One region of the Pseudomonas sp. L7 genome, then DNA from elsewhere that is predicted to be linked to it. Evidence: predicted binding sites of a transcription regulator. Region 1 holds the regulator's gene; each other region holds the start of a gene.
The links. Region 1 encodes FliA, which starts transcription of late flagellar genes. Its sites were predicted from a motif close to CTAAAGTTTNNNNNNNNNNNGCCGNTAA; they were not measured.
Positions count from the first base shown of each region.

Region 1 (9,930 bases):
ACCCGCGTGGTCATGCTCCACGGCCAGGAGGGTCACGGTGCGGCGGGCAAGGTGATCCAGGCCTTCGGCGAAGTGGTGATCGGCGGCAACTATGTGGTCGGTGCGGTGGTGTTCGCCATCCTCATGATCATCAACTTCGTCGTGGTGACCAAGGGTGCCGGGCGTATCTCCGAGGTGAGCGCGCGCTTCACCCTCGACGCCATGCCCGGCAAGCAGATGGCGATCGACGCCGACCTCAACGCCGGCTTGATCGACCAGGCCCAGGCCAAGGCGCGTCGCGCCGAGGTGGCCCAGGAGGCCGAGTTCTACGGTTCGATGGACGGTGCCAGCAAGTTCGTGCGTGGCGACGCCATCGCCGGCCTGCTGATCCTGTTCATCAACCTTATCGGCGGCATGCTCATCGGCATGCTGCAGCATGGCATGACCTTCAGCGACGCCGGTAAGGTGTACGCTTTGTTGACCATCGGTGACGGTTTGGTGGCGCAGTTGCCCTCGCTGCTGCTGTCCACTGCGGCCGCGATCATGGTCACCCGCGCCTCGGGCTCCGAGGACATGGGCAAGCTGATCAACCGGCAGATGTTCGATTCGCCCAAGGCCCTGGCTGTTTCCGGCGCACTGATGGTGGTGATGGGGCTGGTGCCGGGGATGCCGCACATCGCCTTCCTCAGCCTCGGCCTGATGGCCGGTGGTGGCGCCTACCTGGTGTGGAAGAAACAACAGAAGGCCAAGCAGGTGGCTCTGCAGGAGGCTCAGCGCCAACAGGACCTGCTGCCATCGCCTCAGCGCGCCATGGAAACCAAGGAGCTGGGCTGGGACGACGTGACCCCGATCGACATGATTGGCCTGGAGGTCGGCTATCGCCTGATTCCGCTGGTCGACCGCAACCAGGGCGGCCAGTTGCTGGCGCGGATCAAGGGCGTGCGCAAGAAGCTCTCGCAGGACCTGGGTTTTCTCATGCCCACCGTACACATTCGCGACAACCTCGACCTGCAGCCCAGTGCCTATCGCCTGACGCTGATGGGGGTGATCCTGGCCGAGGCCGAGATCTACCCGGACCGCGAGCTTGCGATCAACCCTGGGCAGGTGTTCGGCACCCTCAATGGTATCGCCGCGCGCGACCCGGCCTTTGGCCTGGAGGCGGTGTGGATCGATGTGGCCCAGCGCGCCCAGGCGCAGTCCTTGGGGTACACGGTGGTCGATGCCAGCACCGTGGTCGCCACTCACCTCAACCAGATTCTGCAGAAGCACTGCCACGAGCTGATCGGCCATGAAGAGGTTCAGCAGTTGCTGCAGGTGCTGTCCAAGGCATCGCCGAAACTTGCCGAGGAATTGGTGCCGGGTGTCATTTCCTTGTCGGGGTTGCTCAAGGTCCTGCAGGCCCTGCTTGCCGAGCAGGTGCCCGTGCGTGACATCCGCAGCATTGCCGAGGCCATCGCCAACAATGCCGCCAAGAGTCAAGATACCGCCGCGTTGGTGGCTTCGGTGCGGGTCGGCTTGTCCCGCGCCATCGTGCAAAGCATTGTCGGCGTTGAGTCCGAGCTGCCTGTGATCACCCTTGAACCAAGGTTGGAACAGATCTTGCTCAATAGTTTGCAAAGGGCCGGGCAGGGTCAGGAAGACGGTGTTCTTCTTGAACCGAGCATGGCCGAGAAGTTGCAGCGTTCGCTGATCGAGGCGGCGCAGCGCCAGGAGATGCAAGGCCAGCCGGCCATCCTCCTGGTCGCCGGCCCGATCCGTGCCATGCTGTCGAGATTCGGTCGTCTGGCCGTGCCCAACCTGCATGTGCTGGCGTACCAGGAAATACCGGACAACAAGCAAGTCACCATCGTTGCCACCGTGGGCCCTAATGGCTGAGGTAGTGGGTTATGCAAGTTAAGCGTTTTTTCGCCGCCGATATGCGTCAGGCCATGAAACTGGTCCGTGATGAGCTTGGCGCCGATGCCGCGATCATCGGCAACCGGCGTATCGCCGGCGGTGTCGAACTGACGGCCGCGCTGGACTACAAGCTGTCCGCCCTGGCCCCACGCGTGCCGAATGTCGAGCTCGAGGACGAGCTGCGCAAGACCCATTCGCGCATCGCCACCGCCCAGGCCGAGCTGGACGGGCGTGGTGACGCCGAGCTCGGCAACCGGCAACTGTTTGCCGGCCTGTCGCTGACCGCGTCCGAGCCACTGGTCGAGCCGCATGTGGAAGCGCCGGTGCCTGCGCCGGCCCCGGCAGCTCCGGCGGTGGACAAGCGCGTATTCGATGCCATGCGTTCGGAGCTTTCGGGCCTGCGCGAGCTGCTCGAAGTGCAGCTCGGCTCGCTTGCCTGGGGCCAGTTGCAGGGCAGCAAGCCGCAGCAGGCCAACCTCTGGCGTCGCTTGCAGCGCCTGGGCCTGTCTGGCCCGATCGCCCGTGAACTGCTCGACCTGGCCGGTGAAATCGAAGACCCGCGCCAGGCCTGGCGCATGGTCCTGGCGCACCTGGCGCGCCTGATCGAGGTGCCTGAGGTCGAGCCGATCGAGGAGGGCGGGGTCATCGCCATGGTCGGCCCGGCCGGCATGGGCAAGACCACCACCCTGGCCAAGCTTGCGGCACGCTACGTGCTCAAGTACGGCTCGCAGCACCTGGCGCTGGTGAGCATGGACAGCTATCGCATCGGTGCCCAGGAGCAGCTCAAGACCCTCGGGCGCATCCTCAATGTGCCGGTGACCTATGTCGATCCGGGCCAGTCGCTGGCCCAGGCCCTGGAACCACTGCTGCGCAAGCGCGTGGTGCTGATCGATACCGCGGGCCTTCAGGCCAGCGATCCGGCCCTGCGCATGCAGCTCGAGTCGCTCGCCAGCCGCGGCATCGCCGCCAAGAACTACCTGGTACTGGCCACCACCAGCCAGAAGCAGGTGCTGACCGCCGCCTATCACAGCTACAAGCGCTGTGGCCTGGCCGGTTGCATCCTGACCAAGCTCGATGAAACGGGCAGCCTCGGCGAAGTGCTGAGCCTGGCCATCAGTCACGAACTGCCCGTGGCCTATCTCACCGATGGTCCGCGCATTCCGGACGACCTGCAGCTGCCGCGCAAGCACCAGTTGGTGAGCCGTGCGGTCAGCGTGCAGTTGCAGGAAGAGCCCAGCGAAGAGGCCATGGCCGACATGTTCGCTGATCTCTACCACAATCCCGATAAGCGGGCGGGTTGAAGATGAACGGCGCAGGGGGTCGACAGCGGCCCTTCAAGTGGGCGGGTCCCACGCGAGACAAGGTAAAGAACAGACATGGGTAGCATGCATCCCGTACAGGTGATCGCCGTCACCGGTGGCAAAGGTGGCGTCGGCAAGACCAACGTTTCAGTGAACCTGTCCCTGGCGCTGGCCGAACTCGGCCGCCGGGTCATGCTGCTGGACGCCGACCTGGGTCTGGCTAACGTCGACGTGCTGCTGGGGCTGACCCCCAAACGTACCCTGGCCGACGTCATCGAAGGACGCTGCGAGCTGCGCGACGTGCTGCTGCAGGGGCCGGGCGGCGTACGCATCGTGCCGGCGGCTTCGGGCACCCAGAGCATGGTGCACCTGGCGCCGGCCCAGCATGCCGGGCTAATCCAGGCGTTCAGCGAGATCGGCGACAACCTCGACGTATTGGTGATCGACACCGCTGCGGGTATCGGTGACTCGGTGGTCAGTTTTGTCCGCGCCGCGCAGGAGGTGCTGCTGGTGGTGTGCGACGAGCCTACCTCGATCACCGATGCCTACGCCCTGATCAAGTTGCTCAACCGCGATTACGGCATGAATCGCTTCCGCGTCCTGGCCAACATGGCGCAGAGCCCGCAGGAAGGGCGCAACCTGTTTGCCAAGCTGACCAAGGTCACTGACCGCTTCCTCGACGTGGCCCTGCAGTACGTCGGCGCCGTGCCCTACGACGAGTGCGTGCGCAAGGCGGTGCAGAAGCAGCGCGCAGTGTACGAGGCCTTCCCGCGCTCCAAGTGCGCCCTGGCCTTCAAGGCCATTGCGCAGAAGGTCGACAGCTGGCCGCTGCCGGCCAACCCGCGTGGGCACCTGGAGTTCTTCGTCGAGCGCCTGGTGCAGCCTACCAGTGCGGGGCCGGTGCTATGAACGCGAGCGGATTCAAGATGTACAGCAAGGCGTCCAAGGACGCCCAGTACGAGCTGGTCGAGCGCTATGCCCCGCTGGTCAAGCGCATCGCCTACCACCTGTTGGCGCGCCTGCCGGCCAACGTGCAGGTCGAGGACCTGATCCAGGCCGGCATGATCGGCCTGCTGGAAGTGGCCAACAAGTACGACGCCAGCAAAGGCGCGAGCTTCGAGACCTATGCCGGCATCCGCATCCGTGGCGCCATGCTCGACGAGGTGCGCAAGGGCGATTGGGCGCCGCGTTCGGTGCACCGCAACACGCGCATGGTCAGTGACGCGATTCGCGCCGTCGAAGCAAGAACCGGTCGTGACGCTAAAGATCACGAGGTTGCTGCCGAACTCCAATTGGGTCTCGACGATTATTACGGGATTCTGAACGATACCTTGGGCAGCCGCCTGTTCAGTTTCGACGACCTGCTGCAGGACGGCGAACACGAAGGGCTGCACGAGGACGGTGCCAGCGGCCAGGTCGAGCCGTGGCGGGATCTGGAAGACGAACGCTTCCAGGCCGCACTGACCGACGCGATCGCCAACCTGCCGGAGCGCGAGCGCCTGGTCCTGGCGCTGTACTACGACGAAGAGTTGAACCTCAAGGAAATCGGGGAAGTGCTGGGGGTCAGCGAGTCGCGTGTCAGCCAGTTGCACAGCCAGTGCGCAGCGCGTCTGCGCAGCCGGTTGGGTGAATGGCGGGCACGGTGAACCCGGGTTCGATGCAGTCGTTTTACGTGGTGCCGAATTGATTGAGCGCGCGCTTGCCAGACGAGCGCGTTTAAGACTGCTTGGAGGTCTAATTGAACAAAGATATGAAAATCCTCATCGTTGACGACTTCTCGACGATGCGGCGGATCATCAAGAACCTGTTGCGTGATCTGGGCTTCACCAACACCGACGAGGCCGACGATGGCACCACGGCCCTGCCGATGCTCGAAAGCGGTCATTACGACTTCCTGGTGACCGACTGGAACATGCCCGGCATGTCCGGTATCGACCTGCTGCGCAAGGTACGTGCCCACGACCGTCTCAAGGGCATGCCGGTGCTGATGGTGACCGCCGAGGCCAAGCGCGACCAGATCATCGAAGCGGCCCAGGCCGGCGTCAACGGCTACGTGGTCAAGCCTTTCACCGCGCAGGTACTCAAAGAAAAGATCGAGAAGATCTTCGAACGCGTCAACGGCTGAGCCATGTCTGGGGGCGCTATGGAATCAAGAAACGATTCTCTGGGGGAGTTCGAGTCGACCCTGAAGAAGCACGCCGAGCAGCTGGTGCAAAGCCTGGAGCGCGGCCAGTTCGGCGAGGCGGTGCAGCTGATCCACCAGCTCAACCAGACCCGTGACCGTGGCCTTTACCAGGAGGTCGGCAAGCTCACCCGCGAGCTGCACAGCGCCATCGTCAGTTTCCAGATCGATCCGCGCATGCCGCAGGCCGAGGAAGTGTCGCAGATCACCGACGCCACCGAACGGCTGTCCTACGTGGTCCGGCTGACCGAGAACGCGGCCAATCGCACCATGGACCTGGTCGAACAGAGCACGCCGGTGCTCAACGACCTGGCGAGCGAGGCCCAGACCTTGTCCGTCGACTGGCAGCGCTTCATGCGTCGCGAGGTGGCGGCGCCGGAGTTTCGTGAGCTGGTCAAGCGCGTCGACAGTTTCCTGACGCACAGCGCCGAAGGTAACCGCAAGGTGGCCGGCCACCTCAACGATATTCTCCTGGCTCAGGACTATCAGGACCTGACCGGGCAGGTGATCAAGCGGGTGACCGCACTGGTCACCGAAGTCGAAAGCAATCTGCTCAAGCTCGTGTTGATGGCCAGTCAAGTCGACCGCTTTGCCGGTATCGAACATGACCACGATCAATTGCGTGCTGAAAAAGATGAAGAAAAACATCCAACTCGGGGTGAAGGTCCGCAGATTCATGCCGATAAGCGTGAAGACGTCGTGTCCGGTCAGGACGATGTCGATGATCTGCTGTCCAGCCTGGGTTTTTAGGGAGCACGTTTAATGAGCTTCGGCGCCGATGAAGAAATCCTTCAGGATTTCCTGGTAGAAGCCGGCGAAATCCTCGAGCAACTGTCCGAGCAACTGGTCGAGCTGGAAAGCCGACCTGACGATGCGGATTTGCTCAATGCGATCTTTCGCGGTTTTCACACTGTAAAAGGGGGCGCCGGCTTCCTTCAGCTCAATGAGTTGGTGGAGTGCTGCCACATTGCCGAGAACGTCTTCGACATCCTGCGCAAGGGAGAGCGCAGGGTCGATGCCGAACTGATGGATGTGGTGCTCGAAGCGCTGGATACGGTCAACAGCATGTTTGGCCAGGTTCGCGAGCGCAGCGACATCACCCCGGCCACGCCAGAGCTGCTCGCCGCGCTGTCGCGCCTGGCCGAACCGGCCAGCGCCGATGCCGTGGCACCGGTTGTCGTGGCCGCGGCCGTCGTCGAGGCACCGGCTGCCGAGGCGGACATCACCGATACCGAATTCGAACAACTGCTCGATTCCCTCGACGCGGTCAAGGCCCAGGCCGAGGCGGCCGAGCAGTCGCAGGGCGAAGCCGTTTCCGGCAGCGCTGACGAGATCACCGACGCCGAGTTCGAATCGCTGCTCGACCAGTTGCATGGCAAGGGTCAGTTCTCGCCGGAAGTCGCGGCGAGCGAGCCGGAGGCTGCAGTCGCGGCGCCGGCCGGTGACGAGATCACCGACGAAGAGTTCGAGGCGCTGCTCGACCAGTTGCACGGCAAGGGCGCTTTTGCCGCCGATGCACTGCCGAGCGTCGAAGCCACCGCCAGCACTGCCACTGCACCGGCGGCCGAACCTGTCGGCGACCATATCACCGACAACGAGTTCGAGGCCCTGCTGGACCAACTGCATGGCAAGGGCAAGTTCAGTGGCGATGCCGTTGCGGCTGAAGCGCCTGCCGTTGCCGTGGCGGCCGCACCTGCTGCCAAGGCTGAAAACAAGCCCGTCGCCAAACCGGCGCCTGCACCCGCGCCAGCCGCCAAGCCTGCCGCCGCTGCGGCCCCGGCACGCGCTGCAGCCCCGGCTGCCGACAAGCACGGCGCCAGCGAGGCGGAAACCACGGTGCGGGTCGATACCGCGCGCCTGGATGAAATCATGAACATGGTCGGCGAACTGGTGTTGGTGCGTAACCGCCTGGTGCGCCTGGGCCTGAACAGCGGCGACGAGGCCATGTCCAAGGCCGTGTCCAACCTGGACGTGGTCACCGCCGACCTGCAGACCGCGGTCATGAAGACCCGCATGCAGCCGATCAAGAAGGTCTTCGGCCGCTTCCCGCGCCTGGTGCGCGACCTGGCCCGCCAGCTCAAGAAAGAAATCAACCTGGAGCTGGTCGGCGAAGAGACCGACCTGGACAAGAACCTGGTCGAGGCCCTGGCCGACCCGCTGGTGCACTTGGTGCGCAACGCGGTCGACCATGGCGTCGAGACCCCCGAAGAGCGCGAGGCCTCCGGCAAGGCGCGCACCGGTCGGGTGGTCCTGTCGGCGGAGCAGGAGGGTGACCACATCCTGCTGTCGATCTCCGACGACGGCAAGGGCATGGACCCGAACGTCCTGCGCGCCAAGGCGGTCGAGAAGGGCCTGATGGACAAGGATGCAGCCGACCGCCTGAGCGAGTCGGATTGCTACAACCTGATCTTCGCCCCGGGCTTCTCGACCAAGACCGAGATTTCCGACGTGTCCGGCCGCGGTGTGGGCATGGATGTGGTGAAGACCAAGATTTCCCAGCTCAACGGCTCGATCAACATCTTCTCGGCCAAGGGCCAGGGCTCGAAGATCATCATCAAGGTGCCACTGACGCTGGCAATCATGCCGACGCTGATGGTGATGCTGGGCAACCAGGCGTTCGCGTTCCCGCTGGTCAACGTCAACGAGATCTTCCACCTCGACCTGTCGCGCACCAACGTGGTCGATGGCCAGGAAGTGGTGATCGTGCGCGACAAGGCGCTGCCGCTGTTCTACCTCAAGCGCTGGCTGGTCCAGGACCAGCAGCATGAGGAGCAGCTCGAAGGGCATGTGGTGATCCTGTCGGTCGGCACTCAGCGTATCGGCTTCGTGGTCGACCAGCTGGTGGGCCAGGAAGAGGTGGTGATCAAGCCGCTGGGCAAGATGCTGCAGGGCACCCCGGGCATGTCCGGCGCCACCATCACCGGTGACGGTCGTATCGCGCTGATCCTCGACGTCCCGAGCATGCTCAAGCGTTACGCCGCCCGGCGTATTTGATTTCGGCGGCGCGGCCTGGCGGTTGCGCCGCCTAATGGAGTGTTTATGGCAGTCAAGGTCCTGGTGGTGGATGATTCCGGTTTCTTCCGCCGCCGTGTCTCGGAAATCCTCTCGGCGGACCCGACCATCCAGGTGGTCGGCACCGCGACCAACGGCAAGGAAGCGATCGACCAGGCGCTGGCGCTCAAGCCTGATGTGATCACCATGGACTACGAGATGCCGATGATGGACGGCATTACCGCCGTGCGGCACATCATGCAGCGCTGCCCGACGCCGGTCCTGATGTTCTCTTCGCTTACCCACGAAGGCGCGCGTGTCACCCTCGATGCGCTGGACGCAGGGGCGGTCGATTACCTGCCGAAGAACTTCGAGGATATTTCGCGCAATCCCGAGAAGGTCAAGCAGATGCTGTGCGAGAAGGTCCACACCATCTCGCGCAGCAATCGCCGTTTCAGCAGTTTCGCCAGTCACGCGCCAAGCCCGGTTGCCAGTGCCGCGCCCAGCACCAGCCATGCTCCGACCAGCACCCTGGGCAGCACTGCCCCGGTTCGTGCTGCGGCACCGGTGCGCGCCGCTGCCAGCCATTCGCCGACGCCCAAGCGCAAGCCCTACAAGCTGGTGGCGATCGGGACCTCCACAGGTGGCCCGGTGGCCCTGCAGCGGGTGCTGACGCAACTGCCCGCCAGCTTCCCGGCACCCATCGTGCTGATCCAGCACATGCCGGCGGCGTTCACCAAGGCCTTTGCCGAGCGCCTCGACAAGCTGTGCAAGATCAGCGTCAAGGAGGCCGAGGACGGTGATGTGCTGCGTCCAGGCCTTGCACTGCTGGCCCCGGGTGGCAAGCAGATGATGGTCGATGGCCGTGGCACGGTGAAGATCCTGCCGGGTGACGAACGCCTGAACTACAAGCCCTGCGTGGACATCACCTTCGGCTCGGCGGCCAAGACCTACGGTGACAAGGTGCTTTCGGTCGTGCTGACCGGCATGGGCGCCGACGGACGCGAAGGTGCTCGCCTGCTCAAGCAGGGCGGCAGCACCGTATGGGCCCAGGACGAGGCGAGCTGCGTGATCTACGGCATGCCCATGGCCATCGTCAAGGCCAACCTGGCTGACGCCGTGTACAGCCTGGACGAGATCGGCAAGCACCTGGTAGAGGCCTGTGTCTGATGGATGTTCTCAGCGTTATCGGCCTGATCCTGGCGTTCGTCGCCATCGTCGGTGGCAACTTCCTCGAAGGCGGGCATGTCGGCGCGCTGCTCAACGGCCCGGCCGGGCTGATCGTGATCGGCGGCACCCTGGCCGCAGCGCTGCTGCAGTCGCCGCTGTCGGCGTTCAAGCGTGCGTTGCAGATCCTGCGCTGGATCTTCTTCCCGCCACGGGTCGATCTGGCCGGCGGTATCGACCGTGTCGTCAACTGGAGCCTGACCGCGCGCAAGGAAGGCCTGCTGGGGCTGGAGGGCGTCGCCGATGCCGAACCGGACCCGTACGCACGCAAAGGTTTGCAGCTGCTGGTCGATGGCGCTGAGCCTGAGTCGATCCGCAGCATTCTGGAGGTCGATTTCCTCACCCAGGAGAGCC
Region 1 is NZ_CP176784.1:3,816,702-3,826,631, reverse strand. Features, by position in the region: gene flhA (flagellar biosynthesis protein FlhA) at 1-1,854, shown strand, start outside; gene flhF (flagellar biosynthesis protein FlhF) at 1,866-3,176, shown strand; gene fleN (flagellar synthesis regulator FleN) at 3,252-4,085, shown strand; gene fliA (RNA polymerase sigma factor FliA) at 4,082-4,822, shown strand; gene ACK3BK_RS17585 (chemotaxis response regulator CheY) at 4,927-5,301, shown strand; gene ACK3BK_RS17580 (protein phosphatase CheZ) at 5,320-6,108, shown strand; gene ACK3BK_RS17575 (chemotaxis protein CheA) at 6,121-8,352, shown strand; gene ACK3BK_RS17570 (chemotaxis response regulator protein-glutamate methylesterase) at 8,398-9,519, shown strand; gene ACK3BK_RS17565 (flagellar motor protein) at 9,519-9,930, shown strand, end outside.

Region 2 (9,930 bases), 1.9 Mb from region 1:
CACCACCACCGAGGCCACGCCGATGACGATGCCGAGCAGGGTCAGGGCGGTGCGGAAGCGGTTGATCCACATGACCCGCCAGGCCGCCTGCAGCGATTCGACCAGCTCGCCTTTCCAGGCGCCGCGCAGGCTGGCGCCGCGGTCCAGGCGCTGGCGCAGATCATCGGCCTGCAAGCCGGGAGTGGGCGCAGCGGGCGGGCGTTTGGCGGCCGAGTCGCTGATGATCGCACCGTCGCGGATCTCGATGATCCGCCGCGCCCGCGCCGCCACCTCACGGTCGTGGGTGATGAGGATGATCACATGACCTTGGCTGGCCAGTTCGTCCAGCAGGGTCATGACCTCGGCGCCGCTGTGGCTGTCGAGGGCGCCGGTGGGCTCGTCGGCGAGAATGATGTGGCCGCCATTCATCAGGGCGCGGGCGATCGACACCCGTTGTTGCTGGCCTCCGGACAGCTGGTGGGGGCGGTTGCCGGTGCGGCTGGCCAGGCCCAGGCGTTCGAGCAGCGCGGCGGCGCGGGCATGGCGTTCGGTTGCAGGTGTACCGGCGTAGATCGCCGGCATCTCGACGTTCTCCTGGGCCGAGCCTGAGGGTATCAGGTGATAGCCCTGGAACACGAAGCCGAAGGCCTCGCGGCGCAGCCAGGCCAGTTCGTCGCTGTCGAGTTCGGCGACGTCACGGCCAGCGAAGCGATAGCTGCCACGGGAGGGGCGGTCGAGGCAGCCCAGGATATTCATCAGGGTGGATTTGCCGGAGCCGGAGGCACCCACGATGGCGACGAACTCGCCCGGCTGGATGCTCAGGCTGATGCCACGCAGCACCTGGACCTCGGGCGAGTCGATGCCGCCGTAGACCTTGTGGATGTCATCGAGCTCGATCAGCGGTGCGTTCATTCAGCCTCCGCTGGCGCGTGGTGCGCCGATGACCAGTTGCTCGCCTTCACTGAGGCCGTCGAGGATCTGCACCCGCAGGCGATCGCTCAAGCCGGTGCGTACCTGGCGCTGTACGACCTTGCCGTTACGGGTCAGGACCTGTGCCAGGCGCATGCCCTCGGTGGGCGCGTCGTCCAGCGCCGCCAACGGTGCGGTGAGCACCTGGCTGGCCTGGCCTGCGACGAAGAACACCTGGGTGGTCATCTCGGCCATCAGGGCGCCGTCAGGGTTGTCCACGTCCAGCAGTACGGTGTACTGCACCACCTTGCTGCCGGTGGTGCCACTGCTGGCGCTGGCCGGGCTGCCGCCGCCCTGGCTGGTCTGGTCGAGCGGCTTGGGCGGGATCGGCAGGATCTGGCGCACGGTGCTGGTCCAGCGGCGCTTGCCACCGGCCAGTGTCGTGAAGTAGGCCGTCATGCCAGGCTTGACCTGGCCGATGTCGGCCTCCGAAACCTGGGCCCAGACGGTCATCGGCGACAGCCGGGCAATGCGCAGGATCAGCGGGGTCTGCTGCTGGGCGTTGAGGGTCTGGCCCTCGCGTGCGTCCACCGCCACCACGGTGCCGTCCATCGGTGCGTAGATCCGTGTGTAGCCCAGTTCAGCCTCGTCGCTGCGCAGGCTGGCCTGGGCCTGGCGGATCTGCGCCTGGTACATGTCGATGCGTGCCTGGGTCACCTTGAGCTGCGCCTGGGCCTGCTGGACATCCTCCTGACGCGTGGCGCCTGCACTGGCCAGCTCGTGCTGGCGCTGAAACTGCTGCTGGGCGAGCAGGTATTGGGCGCGCTGTTCGGCAAGCTGGGCCTTGAGGTTCTCGATCGAGTAGCGCCCGGCGTCCAGGCGTGCCTGTTGAGTGGAGGGGTCGATCTCCACCAGCAGTTGGCCCTTGCGCACTTCATCGCCAACTTCCACGTGCAGTTTGCGGATCTGCCCGGACGCCTGGGCGCCGACATCCACGTAGCGACGGGGTTGCAGGGTGCCAAGGGCGGTGACGCTGCTTTCGATGTCGCCGCGGGTGACCTGTACGGTGCTGACTGGCAGAGTGCCTAAGGGCAGGGCTTTCCAGGCCAGCAGGCTGCCCAGCGCGATCAGGCCCAGGCCGCCGAGAACGAGGCGGCGACGGAGTGTGGATGTACGTCTCATGCAGACTTCCAGCCAGGGATGAGGAGCGTGTCGCGCCTTTCAGGGCACGCACGGAGGTCACAGTTAGACGAACGCTGGGGAAATGGATTTAGCCGCAGGCGAGGGGTGTGTTGCTGAGAATGGTTGTAATTTGTAAGATGACACGCTGATATCACTGATGCGTATTTTCAATCGCATTGACGTTGCCCAACGGGAGAGGCAAGGGCCGTGGTGGAACATTACTATCGCGAACTGGTGAGTTTCCTCTCCTCGCGTCTGGGCAGCCGGCACGCGGCAGAGGATGTCGCCCATGACGCCTGCCTGCGCCTGCTCGAGCGCGGCGGTCACCCGCCGATCGAGCGACCCCGTTCCTTCCTCTACCGCACGGCGCTTAACCTGGTGATCGACCGGCACCGGCGTCAGACGGTGCGCCAGTCCGAGCCGCTGGAAGTGCTGGACAACGACGAGCGCTGGCATAGCCCGGCACCGCCCCATCTGCTGCACCTCGATGAGCGCCTGGAGCTGGTTCAGCGTGCACTGGACGAGTTGAGCGCACCGTGCCGCGAGAGTTTCCTGCTGCGCAAGCTCGAGGGCCTGTCGCATCCGCAGATCGCCGAGCGCCTCGGGGTTTCGCAGAGCGTGGTGGAAAAGCACATCGTCAATGCCATGAAGCACTGTCGCTTGCGCATGCGTCAGTGGGAGCAGTGAAAAGCCCGTGGAACAGGGGTGAAAAATCCCTGTGCAGCGCCTTGATTTATCGTCGGTTCCCGACAACTATCAAGACAGAGACCCGTCATTGCCCGCACAGGCGCAGCAAGGCCTGGCAGTGTCTCTGACCACCTTGCCGCCAGGGTCCGGACCATGCCGAACAAGTCCATGCGCATCCTCATCGCCGACGAGCATCCCGGCCAGCGCTTGCAACTGGAGCGCATGCTCAATGGCCTGGGCTACTACCGGATCGCCCCGGTGGAAAGCTTCGAAGACCTGCAGCGCCTGGTGCAGAGTGCATTGCACCCGTTCCAGCTATTGGTGGGCAACATCGAGCTGGGCAGCCATGCAGGCGTCGACCTGGCCCGTTTCTGCCGCGTCAGCCCGCAGATCCAGCATGTGCTGCTGTACCACTCCCAGCATCTGAAAGTGCCGAGCATCGCGCAGAGCGAACGCCGGGCGGTCAGTGTCAGCCTGCCCAAGGTGCCCGATAGCGAGGCACTGGAATCGTTCATGGCGATCATCGACACCCCGCAGGTGCTGGGGCAGGTTGCACTGCCGTCCGGGCTTGCCGGCGGCGCGGGCTATTCCTGGCGGCGGATGAACTTCTCGCACAACGCTTTCAGCCGTTCCAGCTGAGACGCATCGGCATTTGCTATCCTCTTGCCTTTTGCCGATCTGCGGAACCCAGAAATGACTGCCATCGATACCGCCCGCGCGCCTCGTTTCAGCCGCGGCGATCACCGTACCCTGGGCCTTGCGGCCCTTGGCGGCGCGCTGGAGATCTACGATTTCATCATCTTCGTGTTCTTCGCCCTGACCCTGAGCCAGCTGTTCTTCCCGCCACAGATGCCGGAATGGCTGCGCCTGCTGCAGAGCTTCGGGATCTTCGTCACCGGTTACCTGGCACGCCCTCTGGGCGGCATCCTCATGGCGCACTTCGCCGACCATCTCGGGCGCAAGCGCGTATTCAGCCTGAGCATCCTGATGATGGCCCTGCCGTGCCTGTTGATCGGGGTGATGCCGACCTACGCCGACATCGGCTACGCCGCGCCTCTGCTGCTGCTGGCCCTGCGCATCCTTCAGGGCGCCGCGGTCGGCGGTGAGGTGCCCAGCGCCTGGACCTTCGTTGCCGAGCACGCGCCTCCGGGGCGTCGCGGCTACGCCCTGGGCTTCCTGCAGGCGGGGCTGACCTTCGGTTACCTGCTTGGAGCGCTGGTCGCCACCTTGCTGGCGCGGCTCTACACCCCGCAGGAAATTCTCGACTTCGCCTGGCGTTATCCCTTCCTGCTGGGTGGGGTGTTCGGCGTGTTCGGTGTCTGGCTGCGCCGTTGGCTGAGCGAGACGCCGGTGTTTCTTGCCCTGCGTGAGCGTCAGACGCCGCCCGTGGCATTTCCGCTGCGCACTGTTCTCACTGGCCACCGCGCTTCGCTGATCCCGGCTGCGCTGTTGACGTGCGTGCTGACCTCTGCAGTGGTGGTGCTGGTGGTGATCACCCCGACGGTCATGCAGCAGCGTTTCGGGATCGATGCCGGGCATACCTTTGCGCTCAGCAGCGTAGGCATCGTCTTTCTCAATATCGGCTGTGTACTGGCGGGGCTGCTGGTCGACCGCATCGGTGCCTGGCGTGCGGTGATGATCTACAGCCTGTTGCTGCCGCTGGGGATCGGCGTGTTGTACGCCAGCCTGGTGGGGCAGTGGGGCTTGACCTGGGCGGCCTATGCGCTGGCCGGGTTGTCCTGTGGCGTGGTGGGGGTGGTGCCTTCGGTGATGGTCGGGCTGTTCCCGGCACAGATCCGCGTGTCAGGCATCTCCTTCACTTACAACCTGGCCTATGCGCTGTGGGCCAGTACAACGCCCCTGGCGCTGATTGCCCTGATGCCGTGGAGCCCCTGGGTGTGCGTGGGGTTCTGCCTGATCATGGGCGTGGTCGGGGCCTTGACCAGCGTCTTCTACGCCCAGACCACGCCCCTGTGTGCCGAGGAGCGAGCGGTCGGTTGCTGAGTGTGCAGGAGCGGGTTGACCCGCGAAAAAGACACCGCGCTGCCTGGCCGCCGCCCCACAAGGACGGTCAGGACTTGAAGCGTCCGACCAGCCCGTTCAGCTCTTCCGACAACTGCGACAACCTCCCCGAATCCGATTGCGCCGAGCTGGCCAGGCCTTCCACCAGCCTTGCCTCGTCGTAGATCTGCTGGATGTGCCGGTTGATCTCCTCGGCCACGCTGTGCTGCTCTTCGGCGGCTGCCGAGATCTGCAGGTTCTGATCGCGGATCTCGTTCACCGACAGCTGGATGCCCTCGAAGCTGTCCCGCGCGCGTGCGATCGAAGACACGCTGGCCCGCGACAGGTCCAGACAGCTTTCCATCTTCTGCGACACCTCCTGGGTCTTGTTGCCCAGGGTGTTGAGCAGTTGGTCGATCTCGCCGGTGGAATCGGCGGTACGCTTGGCCAGGGCCCGTACTTCGTCGGCGACCACGGCGAAACCGCGGCCTTGATCGCCCGCGCGGGCGGCCTCGATCGCTGCGTTCAGTGCCAGCAGGTTGGTCTGCTCGGCGATGGCGCGGATGGTGCCGAGGATCTGGTTGATGTTGCGGCTGCCTTCCTCGAGCTCGACCATCGCCTGCGACGACTCGCTCAGGCGGCTACCCAGGCGATTGACGTTGTCGGTGGTCAGCTCGATCTGCTGCTTGCCCTCGGCGACGCGGTGATGGCCGTTTTCTGCGGCGTCGGCCGCGCTGCTGCAGGAGCGTGCGACTTCGTTGGCGGTGGCGACCATCTCGTTGAAGGCAGTGGACACCAGTTCCACGGCTTCACGCTGGCGCCCTGCGGCTTCGTTCATGTTGCCGGCCAGTTCGCTGTTGGCCCGCGATGCTTCGTGCAGGTTGCCCGAAGCGGCACCGATGCGCTGGATGAGTTGGCGGATCGCCGCGAGGAACTTGTTGAACCAGCCGGCCAGCTCGGCGGTTTCATCCTTGCCCTGGATCACCAGGTCCTGGCGCAGGTCGCCTTCGCCCTGGGCGATCTGCTGCAAGCCGGCGCTGACTTGGCCGATGGGCTTGACGATGACCCGCGAGAACGCGGCTGCAACCAGGGCGAAGACCAGTGCCAGCACCAGTACGATGATGGCGGTGAGGTAGGTCATGTGGGTGGCGGCGCCCATCACTTCGCTGTACTCGATCAGGCCGACGAAGCGCCAGCCCAGGTCAGGCGAGGTCCAGACATTGGCCATGTAGCGCACCCCCTCGATCACCACCTCGGTGGATCCTTGTTCGGTGGCTGCCAGTTGTGCATACGGCTCGCCAAGGTCCTTCAGTTGCTTGAAGCCATGGCTGGCATCGCGTGGATCAACCAGCACGGTGCCGTTCTCGATCAGCATCACATATCCGCTCTTGCCCAGCTTGATGCTCTTGACCAGTTCGGTGAGGTTCTTCAGCGACACGCTGACCACGAACACGCCCTTGGGCTTGCCGCTGGCATCGTTGAGCGTGCGCGCGGTGCCGACCAGGGCGACGTCGTCCTTGTCGTAGTAGTAGGCGGCGGTGCGCACGGTCTTGCCCGGAGTAGCCATGGCGGCCTTGTACCAAGGACGCGCGCGTGGATCGTAGCTGGCCAGCTTCGGGTCATCCGGCCACTTGGCGTAGGTGCCGTCCTCAAGGCCGATGGAGATGATGGCTGCCGCCGGATGGGTAGCGCCATAGCGGGCAAAGGCGTCGATGACCTGCTGGGTGGCTGCAGGCAGGGGGTGGCTGGCAGCGTCGGCGGAGGTGTAATCCTTGAGTGTACTCACTGATGTGTATACAGGATCTGTCGCCATTTGTTCTACGTTTTGTAGCGTGCCATCGAAGAACTGACGCATGTTGCCGTCGATCTGGCGAATTTCACGGGTGCTGCCGTCGAGGAACTGATCCACCGCCTCGGCGCGGATGTTAACCACAGAAATCACGCCGACCAGGGCTACCGGGATGAAAGCCACCAATACGAACGCAAGCACCAGCTTGTTTTTTATCTTCATCGGGACGAACCATTCGTGGGAGTGAAAAGCAGGAGGGCCATTTCGCATGCGTAGTGGCTATCTGCTATTTATCCTGTTTCGGCGCGTCACGGGAAAATCTTTAGTGCATAGTTCGTGTACAAAAAAATAAATGATTGTTCTGGTTCTGCGAGGCGGCCCAAGGCGCAGAAACGAAAAACCCGGCGCAAGCGCCGGGTTGTAAGGGATTCATTGGCTTTCAAGCCTTGCGGACTTTCTCCACCCGGCTCTCCTCGAGCTCCTTGCAGGCCTTCTGGATCATCTGCTCGGTGATCGGGACCTCACGGCCCTGGGCATCGATGATCGAGCCACACACCTGGGGCTTCGGGGGCTGGGCGCTTTTTACGGTGTCGCTGCTATGTTGCAAGCTCATTTCCTGTCTCCTCATCAGGTTGCAAGCTCAGGGTAACCACTCGCCGTGACTGACCTGTGACAGCTCCTTCGGCATCACGACAGGCACAGTGCAACAGAAAGTGCGGTAAAGCTCCAGTGACAGGTTAGACCGATAAGCTATAGCCACTGGCCCTACCGAACTGCGACCCCTCGGCAGCTGCAGGCGTTCCACCCAGGCAGATGAATGGTAGTCTGCAGGTTTCCCGCTCACCGGTCCGTGCCATGTCCGATCCGCTTTCCTCCCGCCAGCGCCGCGCCTTGGGCCTGGCCTGGCAATTCGTGCGTCCCTACCGCCGGCAGGCCATGCTTGCGTTGCTTGCACTGATCGTCACGGCAGCCATCACCCTGTCCATGGGCCAGGGCATTCGCCTGCTGGTGGACCAGGGGTTCATGACCGGTTCTGCGCACCAGCTCAACCAGACGATTGCGCTGTTCATGGTGCTGGTGCTGGCCCTGGCGGTTGGAACCTTCAGCCGCTTCTACCTGGTGTCGTGGATTGGCGAGCGCTGCGTCGCCGACATTCGCCGTGCCGTGTTCGATCACTTGATCGGGCTGCATCCGGGGTTTTTCGAGGATAACCGCAGCTCGGAGATCCAGTCGCGCCTGACCGCCGACACGACGTTGCTGCAATCGGTGATCGGCTCGTCGCTGTCGATGTTCCTGCGTAATGCGCTGATGGTGCTGGGCGGGGTGGTGTTGCTGTTCGTCACCAATCCCAAGTTGACCAGTATCGTGGTGCTGGCCTTGCCGCTGGTGCTGTCGCCGATCCTGCTGTTCGGCCGGCGGGTGCGCAGCCTGTCACGCCAGAGCCAGGACAGGGTCGCTGACGTCGGCAGCTACGTCGCCGAAACACTGGGGCAGATCAAGACGGTGCAGGCCTACAACCATCAGGCTCACGATCGCCAGTTGTTCACCGACACCGTCGAGGCGGCTTTCGATGTGGCGCGCCAGCGCATTGCCCAGCGGGCCTGGTTGATCACCGTGGTGATCGTTCTGGTCCTGGGCGCCGTGGCAGTGATGCTCTGGGTGGGCGGCATGGATGTGATTGCCGGGCGCATCTCCGGGGGCGAGCTGGCCGCGTTCGTGTTCTACAGCCTGATCGTCGGCAGTGCCGTGGGCACCTTGAGCGAAGTGATTGGCGAGTTGCAGCGGGCTGCCGGGGCCGCCGAGCGTATTGCCGAATTGCTCGCGGCAAGCAGCGCGATCGTACCGCCGTCGCAGCCTTCGACACTGCCGGGCGCGCGGGCCAACGGGCAGATCGAGTTGCGCGATGTGCACTTCGCCTATCCATCACGTCCGTCGGTGGCGGCCATCGATGGCCTGAGCCTGGTCATCGCACCTGGGCAGACAGTGGCGTTGGTGGGGCCGTCTGGGGCGGGCAAGTCGACGCTGTTCGACCTGCTACTGCGTTTTCACGACCCGCAGGCGGGCAGTATTCTGCTCGACGGACAGCCGATTGCAGCGCTCGACCCCGACGACCTGCGTCGTCAGTTCGCCCTTGTGGCGCAGAATCCTGCGCTGTTTCGCGGCACGGTCGAGGCGAATATCCGCTACGGAAGGCCGCAGGCGAGTGCCGCCCAGGTCGAGGCCGCGGCGCGCAGTGCCCATGCTCACGAATTCATCCAGCAATTGCCCCAGGGCTACCAGACGCTGCTGGGCGAGGGTGGCATCGGTCTGTCGGGTGGGCAGCGCCAGCGCCTGGCGATTGCCCGGGCGCTGCTGGTGGATGCACCGGTGCTGTTGCTCGACGAGGCCACCAGCGCGCTCGACGCGCAGAGCGAGCACCTGATCCAGCAGGCCTTGCCGCAGTTGATGGCCGGGCGTACCACCTTGGTGATCGCCCACAGGTTGGCGACCGTGCAGCATGCCGATCGCATTGCGGTGATCGACAAGGGCAAGGTGGTTGCTGTCGGCAGTCATCGCCAGCTGGTCGAGGAGAACCCGCTCTATGCCAGGTTGGCGGCGCTGCAGTTCGCTGCAGGCAGCGCCTGAATCGCGATCAGGCAGACACGAAAAAGCCCGCACTGAGGCGGGCTTTTCGAAGGATCTGGTCGGAGAGACAGGATTCGAACCTGCGGCCTTCTCGTCCCGAACGAGACGCGCTACCTGGCTGCGCTACACTCCGATTTCGAAAATCCTACTGCATCGTATTTTTGAACGCAAGCCCTTGTTGTTAAAAGGCCGTTAGCTCAAAACGAGGTGCAGATCAGAGCTCCTTGACGGTGCGAATCTGATCCTTGTTGATGCGTGTACGCTTGCCATCGAGTTGTTCGAATTCGTAGAAGCCGGAGTCTTCGTCGTAGGAAGGTTTGTCCACGGCCTGAATCTCGCGGCCGTCGTTCAAGGTGATGACGGTTGGCGAAGCGCAACCGGCGAGGGTGGCCAGGCCCAGGGCGAGCAGGAAGGCGGGAATTGTCCGTTGGATCATCGTGTTTCTCCAGTGCGATGGTGCTTGATGACGTTATGACGCGAGGCGTCCTTGCAAAGTTCCTCGCATAGTCGAGCATAGCGGCAATCAGCGGGCATTGACCAAGAACAAGGCTGCCTTGTGATATAACTGGCGCATTCTTTCCCCCTGCGACGGACCCCCATGAAAGCCAAGGCAGATACCCCCTTCGTGCCGTTGAACATTGCCGTGCTGACGGTCAGCGACACCCGTACCTTCGACACCGACACCTCCGGGCAGATGTTCGTCGATCGCCTCAGCGCCGCAGGCCACCGCCTGGCCGAACGGGTGCTGCTCAAGGATG
Region 2 is NZ_CP176784.1:1,931,226-1,941,155, forward strand. Features, by position in the region: gene ACK3BK_RS08990 (MacB family efflux pump subunit) at 1-891, opposite strand, end outside; gene ACK3BK_RS08995 (efflux RND transporter periplasmic adaptor subunit) at 892-2,070, opposite strand; gene ACK3BK_RS09000 (sigma-70 family RNA polymerase sigma factor) at 2,281-2,757, shown strand; gene ACK3BK_RS09005 (histidine kinase) at 2,911-3,396, shown strand; gene ACK3BK_RS09010 (MFS transporter) at 3,451-4,761, shown strand; gene ACK3BK_RS09015 (methyl-accepting chemotaxis protein) at 4,829-6,769, opposite strand; gene ACK3BK_RS09020 (PA1571 family protein) at 6,987-7,160, opposite strand; gene ACK3BK_RS09025 (ABC transporter transmembrane domain-containing protein) at 7,403-9,172, shown strand; tRNA gene ACK3BK_RS09030 (tRNA-Pro) at 9,229-9,305, opposite strand; gene ACK3BK_RS09035 (YgdI/YgdR family lipoprotein) at 9,387-9,608, opposite strand; gene moaB (molybdenum cofactor biosynthesis protein B) at 9,771-9,930, shown strand, end outside.
Region 2: a site for FliA is predicted at 6,845-6,872, ahead of ACK3BK_RS09015 (methyl-accepting chemotaxis protein). Genes of this name have one in related genera too.

Region 3 (9,930 bases), 1.2 Mb from region 1:
GGCGCTCGACCAGCAGCAGGTTGCGGCTGTGTTGCGACAGGGCCAGGGCATCCTGGGCCTTCTCGGTCATCAGCAGTTCGACCTGATCCATGCCCAGCAGGTCTTCACCCAGCGCCAGGCCCAGCTGCAACTGCAGGGTGATACCGCTGTCGGCGACCTCGATCTGCAGGGCGTGGCCCAGGGCGCGCAGCAATTCGCCACAGCAGATGGCGTTGGTGAGGTAGTCCTCGCCGCTGTCACGGCTGTGGAACAGCAGCAGTGTGCTGCCATCGTCGAGGGTGTGCACTTCACCTTCGTACAGCGACGCGGCCTGGTCGAGGCAGTCGCGATAACGCTCCAGCAATTCGGTCAGGCGCGTGCGTGGCAGACGGCGCAGTTGCTCCTGGGAGCCGAGTTGCACGGCGAGCACGGCGCTGGTGTTCGGCTCGTCAGATTCCGGTGCGGCCAGCGCCTTGGGGCTGTGCTCGGTGTCGTCGAGCAGGTCGGCAAAGGCGTCGTCGTCTGCGTCGTCGTCCTGGGCGGCCACCCTGGCCGCTACGGGCTTGGGTGCGGCCTTGCGTGGCGGCTCCTCGACATGCAGGTCGGCGAAATCATCCTCGTCGTCTTCCTCTTCTTCCGGCTCCGGCGGTGGCGGCGGGGCCAGACGGGCGTGGAGCTGACGAGCGAGATCGCCGATTTCGTCCTGGCGCTCGATGGCCGGGGTATAGGGGTGCGGGTCACGCAGCCAGACACGCAGTTGCAGCAGCGGCGTCGAGATGAAGCGACCCAGGCGCAGGCTGAGGGTGAGCGCCAACGCCAGCAGAATGGCCGCGAGAATACCCATGCTCTGCAGGCTGATCAGCATGGGTTGCTGGAACTGGCTCATGTCCAGGCTGATGCGCAGTTGCCCGGCGGTCACGTCCTGGAAGGTGATCTTGGTCTGGTAGACCCCTTCGGCCTCGCCCAGCAGGCTGTTCTTCGGCCGTTGCCCGGCCTCGGCGAGGATGCGGTTGTCGACGCTGTAGATCGCCGCGTGGGCCACCAGCGGGTTCTTCACCAGGTTGCCCAGCAGCACGTTGAGGCTGAGGATGTCGTTGGACACCAGCAGCTCGGTAGCCGAGGTCGCGGTCTGCACGGTCAGGCTCTGGCCGACGGCATCGGCCTGCTCGTGCATGGCCTGCTTGAACTGCAGGCCCATCACGCAGGCATAGATCACCAGAGCCAGCGCCACCAGGAAGATGTTGTGGCTGGCGATGCGCAATGCCAGGGGAATACGACGCTGGCGCAGGGCTCGGAAGATCATCAGAAAGAAGTTGTCGGTTTTGACAGGCGTGGGCCGGTTCACAGAGCGCGGCTCTTTATGGCGGAATAGATGCTGGGCAGTATAGCGACCCGCGTTTTGTCGGCAAAGTATCGATGGCGCCCGATGGTCATGGAAAGTGGGTAGAATGCGCATTTTTCATCGAGTTGGAGCCCGGTCTTGCGCGAAATCGTCCTGATCAATATCACTGGTGAAGACCGTCCGGGTCTCACTGCGGCCATCACCGGCGTCCTGCTCCAGGGCGGTGTGAACATCCTCGACATCGGTCTTGCGGTCATGCATGGCACGCTGTCGTTCGGCATTCTGGTCGATATTCCCGACAACGAAGTCGCCACCGGCTTGCTGCAGGGGGTGCAGTCCAAGGCCCATGAGCTGAACCTGCAGGCGCGCTACACGCCGATCTCCGAGGCAGACTACCAGCAATGGGTGGACGGCCATGGCGATAATCGCCACATCGTCACGCTGCTCAGCCGCAAGGTCACGCCTGAGCAACTGCAGCGGGTGAGTGCGGTCATCAGCCGATATGGCCTGACCATCGAACGTATCGAGCGCCTGTCGGCACGTGTGGCGCTCGACGCCGCCACCGACAAGAGTCGCGCCTGCCTGGAAATCTCGGTGCGTGGTGAACCGACCGACGCCCAGGCCCTGCGCGCCGATTTCTTCGCATTGTCGGCCGAGCTGGGTGTCGACATCGCCTTCCAGCAGGATGACCTGTTCCGTCGCAATCGCCGCCTGGCGGTGTTCGACATGGATTCGACGCTGATCGAGGCCGAGGTGATCGACGAGCTGGCCAAGGCTGCCGGTGTCGGCGAGCAGGTGTCGGCGATCACTGAGCGCGCCATGCGTGGCGAGTTGGATTTCCGTGCCAGCTTCAAGGAGCGCATGGCGCTGCTCAAGGGCCTGGACGTCGGCGTGCTGGACGAAATCGGCGCGTCGCTACGCCTGACCGAAGGGGCCGAACACCTGTTTGCCGAGCTCAAGCGCCTGGGTTACAAGACTGCGATCCTCTCCGGCGGTTTTTCCTACTTCGCCAAGCAGGTGCAGGCACGCCTTGGCATCGACTATGTGTTCGCCAATGAGCTGGAAGTGGTGGATGGCAAGGTGACGGGCGTGGCGGTCGAGCCGATTGTCGATGCCCAGCGCAAGGCCGACCTGCTGAAGGAGCTGGCGCACAAGGAAGGATTGCAACTGGAGCAGACCATCGCCGTGGGCGATGGCGCCAACGACCTGCCGATGCTGTCGCTGGCCGGCCTGGGCGTGGCCTTCCGCGCCAAGCCGCTGGTGCGTCAGTCGGCCAAACAGGCGATTTCCACGCTGGGCCTCGATGGCGTGCTGTACCTGCTCGGCTGGCGTGACCGCGACGGTCGCGCGTAAGGCCCTGAAACAGCGGGGCTGCAGAGCAGCCCCGCCAATCCTGAGTCAGCCCTGTGCCGGCAGCGCCAGTTGCTCACCCATGCGTACGGCAGACCCGGCGCCCAGGGCTTCGGCCCATTTCACCTGCTCTGGTCCGAACAGCACGATCGCGGTCGATCCCAACTTGAAACGCCCCAGTTCCGCGCCTTTTTCCAGATAGATCGGCGCGCGGCTGGCTTCGTCGTAGCGGAAGGTCTTCAGTTCGCGCTTGGGCGGCGTGACCAGCCCGGCCCAGACCGTCTCGATCGAGGCAACGATCATCGCCCCCACCAGCACTACGGCCATCGGCCCGCGTTCGGTGTCGAACAGGCAAACCACGCGCTCGTTGCGGGCGAACAGTTCCGGGACGTTTTCTGCCGTGGTCTGGTTGACCGAGAACAGGCGGCCCGGTACGTAGACCATTTCACGCAGGGTGCCGGCCAGCGGCATGTGCACGCGGTGGTAGTCCTTCGGCGACAGGTAGATGGTGGCGAACTCGCCGCCCATGAACGGCGCGGCCAGTGCCGGATCGCCACCGAGCAGCTCGAGGGCGCTGAAGCTGTGGCCCTTGGCCTGGAAGATGCGACCGTGCTCGATCGGGCCGAGCTGGCTGACCGCGCCGTCGGCCGGGCACAGGATCGCGCCCGGGGTTTCATCCAGGAGGCGCGCGCCGGGCTTGAGGGCGCGGGTGAAGAACGCGTTGAAGTGCTCGTAGGCGGTCAGGTCTTCGACCAGCGCCTCGGACATGTTCACCTGGTAGCGTTTGGCGAACCAGGCGGTGAAGGCATTCTTGAACCAGCGTGCGCGGCACTCGGCGACGCAGCCGGCCAGGCGCGACAGCAGGTGATGCGGCAGCAGGTGCTGGCTGATGATGAACAGACGGGATTTCATGCAGGTTCCTTAAACTTCTACAGGCGTGTCCGGGTGATTGCCCCACTCGCTCCACGAGCCGGCGTAGGCCTTGACCCGTGGATAGCCGAGTGACTTGGCCACCAGGTAGGTGAATCCGGAGCGACGGTGGGTCTGGCAGTGGGTGATCACTTCCTTGTCAGGGGTGATGCCCAACTGCTGCAGTACTTCGGCGATGTCCTTGCGAATGCGCAGGTGGTCGTTGAGGTCCATGCCGGCAGTCCACTCGAAGTTGACCGCGCCGGGGATATGGCCGCCCTTGGCTGCCAGGACTTTCTCGCCATTGAACTCCTGCGGGCCGCGGGCGTCCCAGACCACCAGGTCGTCTGCGCCCAGGCGGCTTTGCAGGTATTCGCGAGTGGCGGTGGGTTCGGCGCGCAAGCGCAGGCGTACAGGCGTGCTGGCGGCTGGTGGCACTTCAGTGACGAGCTTGTCCGCGGGCCAGGCCTGGATGCCGCCGTTGAGGTAGTGGTAGCGCGTGTGGCCGATCACGTCGAGCAGCCAGATGAAGCGCCCGGCCCAGCCGCCGCCTTCGTCGTCGTATACCACGTACACCGCGTCGTCCCGATGGCCAAGCTCGCTGAACAGCTTTTCCAGGTCGGCCTGGGTCGGCAGCAGGCCGGGGGCCGGGGGCTGGCCCAGTTGGGTGCGCTTGCCCTCGACGAACCGCGCGCCGGGGATATGGCCGCTGACATAGCGGTTGGCGCTGCTCAGGTCGACCAGGATCAGCTCAGGCGAATCCAGGCGTGGCAGCAGGTCGGCGGCTTCGATCACCAGGGGCAAGCCGGAAAAATCAGTCATCCACGGTCTCCGGGGAGCAAGGGAGGTGCGATTGTAGCGCAAGGCTCAGGCATTGCGGTTGGCGAAGCTGGCCAGCGCGCGCTCGATACACTGTGCGGTTTTCCCGAAGGCCTGCACGCTCACGTCGGCAAGCGGCTTGCCGCCCTGGTCGGCGATCGCCAGCATCAGCACCTGGTCGTTCACGGCCAGCGAGCGCAACAGCAGGTGTTCGCTGGGGAACAGCGCACGCAGCGGTGCGGGCAGCAGGGCGGAAAACTGGGCATGGTTGTCGGGTGTCAGGCGCAGTTGCGCGGCTTTGCTCAGCAGTTTTTGCAGCAGCTTGCTCTGGCCCAGTGCCAACGTCAGCCCTGAGGCTTCGCGCGGCAGGCCGGCGCTTTGCTGGACGCGCAGGCAGTCGTTGGGTTTGTCGAGCAACAACAACAGCACCCGCTGCATGCCGCAAGCCAGCAGCGCCTCGCGTGCCTGGGTGGCCAGGTGCACGGTGTTGGTGAAGGGGCTGGGCTGTGCAAGAAGGTCGCCGCACAGCGTGCGCCAGCGCGCCAGGTCTTGGGCGGGTGGCGGTGGCGGGGTGAGCATGTCCGGGTGCGGACGCCGCTGCTGCCAGGGCCAGATCAGCGCCTCGGCCGGGTGGAACAGCGCATGCCGGGCGTGGTGACGGGCGCTGGCCGCCGCTTGCTGGTGCACTTGCTGCTGCACATCGTCCAGCGTGGTTTGCAGGTACATGGCTGTGAGCAGTTGCCAGCGCAGCAGGTGCGGGTTGTCCCAGCCGACCTGGGCCGACAGCGCGAGGCCGTTGGCCAACAGCACGGTGTTGGCCGGTTGGTTGAACCAGCGGCGCAGCCCGGGCTCTTCGTCCAGTCGATGCTGCTTGCTCAGATCGTCGGGCTCGCGGGCGATGTTCAACACCTGGGCCAGTTGCTCGCGTTCTTCGAGCAGCAGGCGATAACCCTGGGTGACCCATTCCGGCAGGCGCCAGTGTGTGGCGACGGCGCGGCACAACTCCATGATGCGCACACCAAACAGTGCATGTTCCACCTCTGAAGCTTCTTCGCCCTTGTGAATGACCCGCAGTTCCCAGGTGTCGAGCAGCTTGGGGTAGGCCAGGGCCAGCGCCCACAGTGGCGAGAGGAACAGCAGGCTGCCCCAGTGGATTTCCTGCCACAGGCGTGCCAGGCGGCTGGCGAACAGGCCGTTGGCCTGCTGGGTGGCGTGCTGGCTGATCAGCAGGAACTGGCGCAGTACTGGGGGGATGTCGTCGCCCGGTATCGATGGCAGGCGCCCCATCAGTTGCAGGGTGCGGCTCAGGCCCAGGCGATTCAGGGCGACTTCCAGGCTCTCGGCGGGCTCGGCCTGGCTGGCGTGGGTCGGGTGATTGGCTTCGCGCATCACGCACAGCACCAGCGACGGGCTGTCCTGCATCAGTTCGGCGATGTCGCGCAGCGAGCGACGGTTGTCGTTGATGGCCGCCAGAACGCGGTCGTGACTTTCTTTGGGCACCGGCACGCGGATGCCGTCGAGCAGCCTTACCCAGGCATCTAGAGAGGAGGGGATCTGCGCTGGCACCTTGGTTTCGATTGGCATTTTGACATCAGTCCAAACTGGCTTTTCGCATTGAGTGGCTATAGTCTGGCGCAGTTCTGCCGATAAGGAGAAGAAGAGTTTCCAAGCTTCCGCCCCTGACCCTGACCACGACAGCAAGTGCTTTCAATCTATGGCTAAAATTATCGGCATCATCGTCGTATTCGCGAGTGTGCTCGGCGGATACGTGCTCTCCCACGGCAAGATCGCGGCGCTGATCCAGCCGTTCGAAGTGCTGATCATCGGCGGTGCGGCCTTTGGCGCGTTTCTCCAGGCCAACCCTGGCTACATGACCATGCACGTCATGAAGAAGTCGCTGAAGATGTTCGGCAGCCGCTTCACCCATACGTTCTACCTGGAAGTGCTGGGCCTGATCTACGAGATTCTCAACAAGAGTCGCCGCGAGGGCATGATGGCCATCGAGGGTGACATCGAGGATCCCGCGGCCAGCCCGATTTTCGCCAAGTACCCTGCGGTCATGGGCGATGCGCGGATGACCGCGTTCGTCTGCGACTACCTGCGCATCATGTCGACCGGCAACATGGCGCCCCATGAGCTCGAAGGCCTGTTCGACATGGAGCTGCTGAGCATGAAGGAAGACCTCGAGCACCCGTCCCATGCAGTGACCAGTGTCGCCGACGCCATGCCCGGCTTCGGTATCGTCGCTGCGGTACTGGGTATCGTGGTGACCATGGCCTCGCTGGGCGATGGCGACCAGAAGTCCATCGGCCTGCACGTCGGTGCAGCGCTGGTCGGCACCTTCTTCGGTATTCTCGCCGCCTACGGCTTCTTCGGCCCGCTGGCCAACTGCCTGCGCCACGATGCCAAGGAAGAACTGAACGTCTACGAGGCGATCAAGGCTTCGCTGGTGGCCTCGGCGTCCGGCATGCCGCCGTCGCTGGCTGTCGAGTTCGGGCGCAAGGTGCTGTACCCGGCGCACCGACCGAGCTTTGCCGAACTGGAACAAGCGGTTCGCGGTCGCTAAGTCATGGAGAACAATCAGCCCATCATCGTCAAGCGCGTCAAGCGCTACGGCGACGGCCACCATGGCGGTTCCTGGAAGATCGCCTTCGCCGACTTCGCCACGGCGATGATGGCGTTCTTCCTGGTGCTGTGGTTGCTGTCCACGGCCACTCCGGAGCAGAAGATCGCCATCGCCGGCTACTTCAAGGACCCGATCGGCTTCTCCGAAAGCGGTACGCCCTACGTCATCGACCTGGGCGGCTCGCCGCAGCTGGCACCGGAAAAGACCATCAACCCGGAAGAGAAGTCCGAGCCGACGCCTGACACCAGCGTGCAGATGGACAAAGACCGGATCGAGACCATGGCCGAGCAGGTCGAGCAGGAGCGTCTGCAACTGCTGCTGCAGGAGCTGCAGAACAAGGTCGAGGAAAATCCGCAACTGCAGAAGTTCAAGGACCAGATCCTGTTCGAGATCACCCAGGACGGACTGCGCATCCAGATCATGGACGCCGAGAACCGACCGATGTTCGACCTCGGCAGTGCGCGCCTGAAGCCCTACTTCGAAGACATCCTGCTGGCGATGGCCGACACCATCAAGGCTGTGCCGAACAAGATCAGCGTCAGCGGCCATACCGATGCCAAGCCTTATGCCGGCATCGGTGATTTCGGCAACTGGGAGCTGTCGGCCAACCGTGCCAACGCCGCGCGACGTGCGCTGGTGGCGGGTGGTTATCCGGATGGGCAGGTCGCAAGGGTGGTGGGTTACGCCTCCTCGTCGCTGTTCGACCGCGAGAACCCGTTCAATCCGGTCAACCGCCGGATCGACATCATCGTGCTGACCAAGAAAGCCCAGCGGGATATCGAGGGCGAGCAGGGCGCACCTGAAGCACCGGCCAATCCGACCCCGCCTGCCAATGCGGCGCCAGGAGCACCTGGTGCCTCCGCCGCGCCGGCCGATGGCGCGGCGCCGATGCAGCCGCGTGAATTGCGTCAGAAGCTGAACATCTTCGAGGATGGCGTGCTGAAGATGGACGAGCCCAAGGAAAACTGAGCACGTAATCGGCAAGAGCGGCGCAATGCCGCTCCTGCATCTTCAGTAGGTGTCTTGCGTCAGGCTAGCCACGATCGAGCGGTAGCTGTGCATCCGCTGCGCCGAGATACGCCCTTCCTCCAGCCCTTTGAGCAGCGCACACCCCGGCTCGCGGTCGTGCTTGCAGTCGCGGAAGCGGCAGTTGCCGAGCAGTTCGCGGAATTCGATGAAGCCTGCTTCCACATCGTCCCGGCTGACATGCGCCAAACCAAACTCGCGGATACCGGGTGAGTCGATCAGGTCGCCCCCGTTGGGGAAGTGGTAGAGCCGTGCGGTGGTGGTGGTGTGGGTACCCTGGCCCGACCACTCCGACAGGTCGCCCACTCGCGTCTGTGCCTGCGGCAGCAGGCTGTTGACCAGCGACGACTTGCCCACGCCCGATTGCCCGACGAACACGCTGATGTGCTCGTCCAGTGTCTGCTGCAGGCGTTGCATGCCATCGCCGTGGTGTGCAGACACCTCCAGCAGCGGGTAACCGAGGTCGCGGTACACTGCCAGCAACGCATTGAGCGTCGCTGCGTTGTCGTCGTTGATCAGGTCGGCCTTGTTCAGCAGCAGCAGCGGGCGGATGCCGGCGTGCTCGGCGGCGACCAGGTAGCGGTCGATGAGATTGGCCTGGGGCTCGGGTGCCGGGGCGAAGACGATCACGATCAGGTCGACGTTGGCCGCCACTGGCTTGAGTTGCCCGTGGTTGTTCGGCCGACACAGCTCGGTGCTGCGCGGCATCTGCGCGACGATCACGCCGTTGCCCTGGTTGCCGGCCCGCCAGACCACCTTGTCACCTGTGACCAACGCCGGCAGGTTGGCGCGCAAGTGGCAGCGGAACACCTGGCCTGCGACGTCGCCGTCCTGGGCCTCGACCTCGACCGTGACGCCGAAGTGGGCGATCACCAGGCCCAGTTGTTCGGGCCCCAGGTCGCCGCCTTCGAGCTCCTGCAGGGCGTGCTGCTCGCGTTTGGCGGCGCGGGCGGCGCGTTCACCCTGGATCTTTTCGATGCGCCAGTTCTGGCGGCGGTTGAGCTGGCGTTTGGCCATGGAGGTTCCGTGTTGGCGGGGCAAAAGAAAACGGCAGGCAGTTTAGCACGCTCCACTAGGCTAATATGTCGGCCTATTCGAGGAGCTCATTCATGCACAACCCACAGAACCTGATCTGGATCGATCTGGAGATGACCGGCCTGGATCCGGACAACGACGTCATCATCGAGATGGCCACCATCGTCACCGACAGTGAACTGAACACCCTGGCCGAGGGCCCGGTTATCGCCATTCACCACAGTGACGAAGTACTGGCGCGCATGGACGAGTGGAACACCCGCACCCATGGCGCCTCGGGCCTGACCCAGCGCGTGCGCGAAAGCCGTATCGACATGGCCGAAGCCGAAGCACAGACCATCGCCTTCCTCGAGCAGTGGGTACCCAAGGGCAAGTCACCGATCTGCGGCAACAGCATCTGCCAGGATCGCCGCTTCCTCTACCGCCACATGCGCGCGCTGGAAGGCTACTTCCACTACCGCAACCTCGATGTCTCCACCCTCAAGGAGCTCGCTGCACGCTGGGCACCCGACGTGCGCGACAGCTTCAAGAAAGGCAGCACGCACCTGGCACTGGATGACATCCGCGAGTCGATCGCCGAGCTGCGTCACTACCGCGAACATTTCATCAAGGTCTGATGAATCAAGGGGCGTACATGCGCCCCCTTTTGGTGCCCCGCGCGAGTGAGTAGACTGCGCGCCTTTTCTCGCACGGATCTGCGCCATGCTGTTGATGCTCTACCTCATCGCCATCACCGCCGAAGCCATGACAGGCGCCTTGTCCGCCGGTCGGCGCGGCATGGACTGGTTCGGCGTGGTGCTGATCGCCTGCATCACCGCCCTGGGTGGCGGCTCAGTGCGCGACG
Region 3 is NZ_CP176784.1:4,967,143-4,977,072, reverse strand. Features, by position in the region: gene ACK3BK_RS22825 (histidine kinase) at 1-1,324, opposite strand, end outside; gene serB (phosphoserine phosphatase SerB) at 1,460-2,674, shown strand; gene asd (archaetidylserine decarboxylase) at 2,720-3,583, opposite strand; gene ACK3BK_RS22810 (rhodanese-like domain-containing protein) at 3,593-4,402, opposite strand; gene ACK3BK_RS22805 (HDOD domain-containing protein) at 4,448-5,983, opposite strand; gene motA (flagellar motor stator protein MotA) at 6,114-6,965, shown strand; gene motB (flagellar motor protein MotB) at 6,969-7,994, shown strand; gene rsgA (small ribosomal subunit biogenesis GTPase RsgA) at 8,037-9,068, opposite strand; gene orn (oligoribonuclease) at 9,161-9,703, shown strand; gene ACK3BK_RS22780 (trimeric intracellular cation channel family protein) at 9,789-9,930, shown strand, end outside.
Region 3: a site for FliA is predicted at 6,022-6,049, ahead of motA (flagellar motor stator protein MotA). Genes of this name have one in related genera too.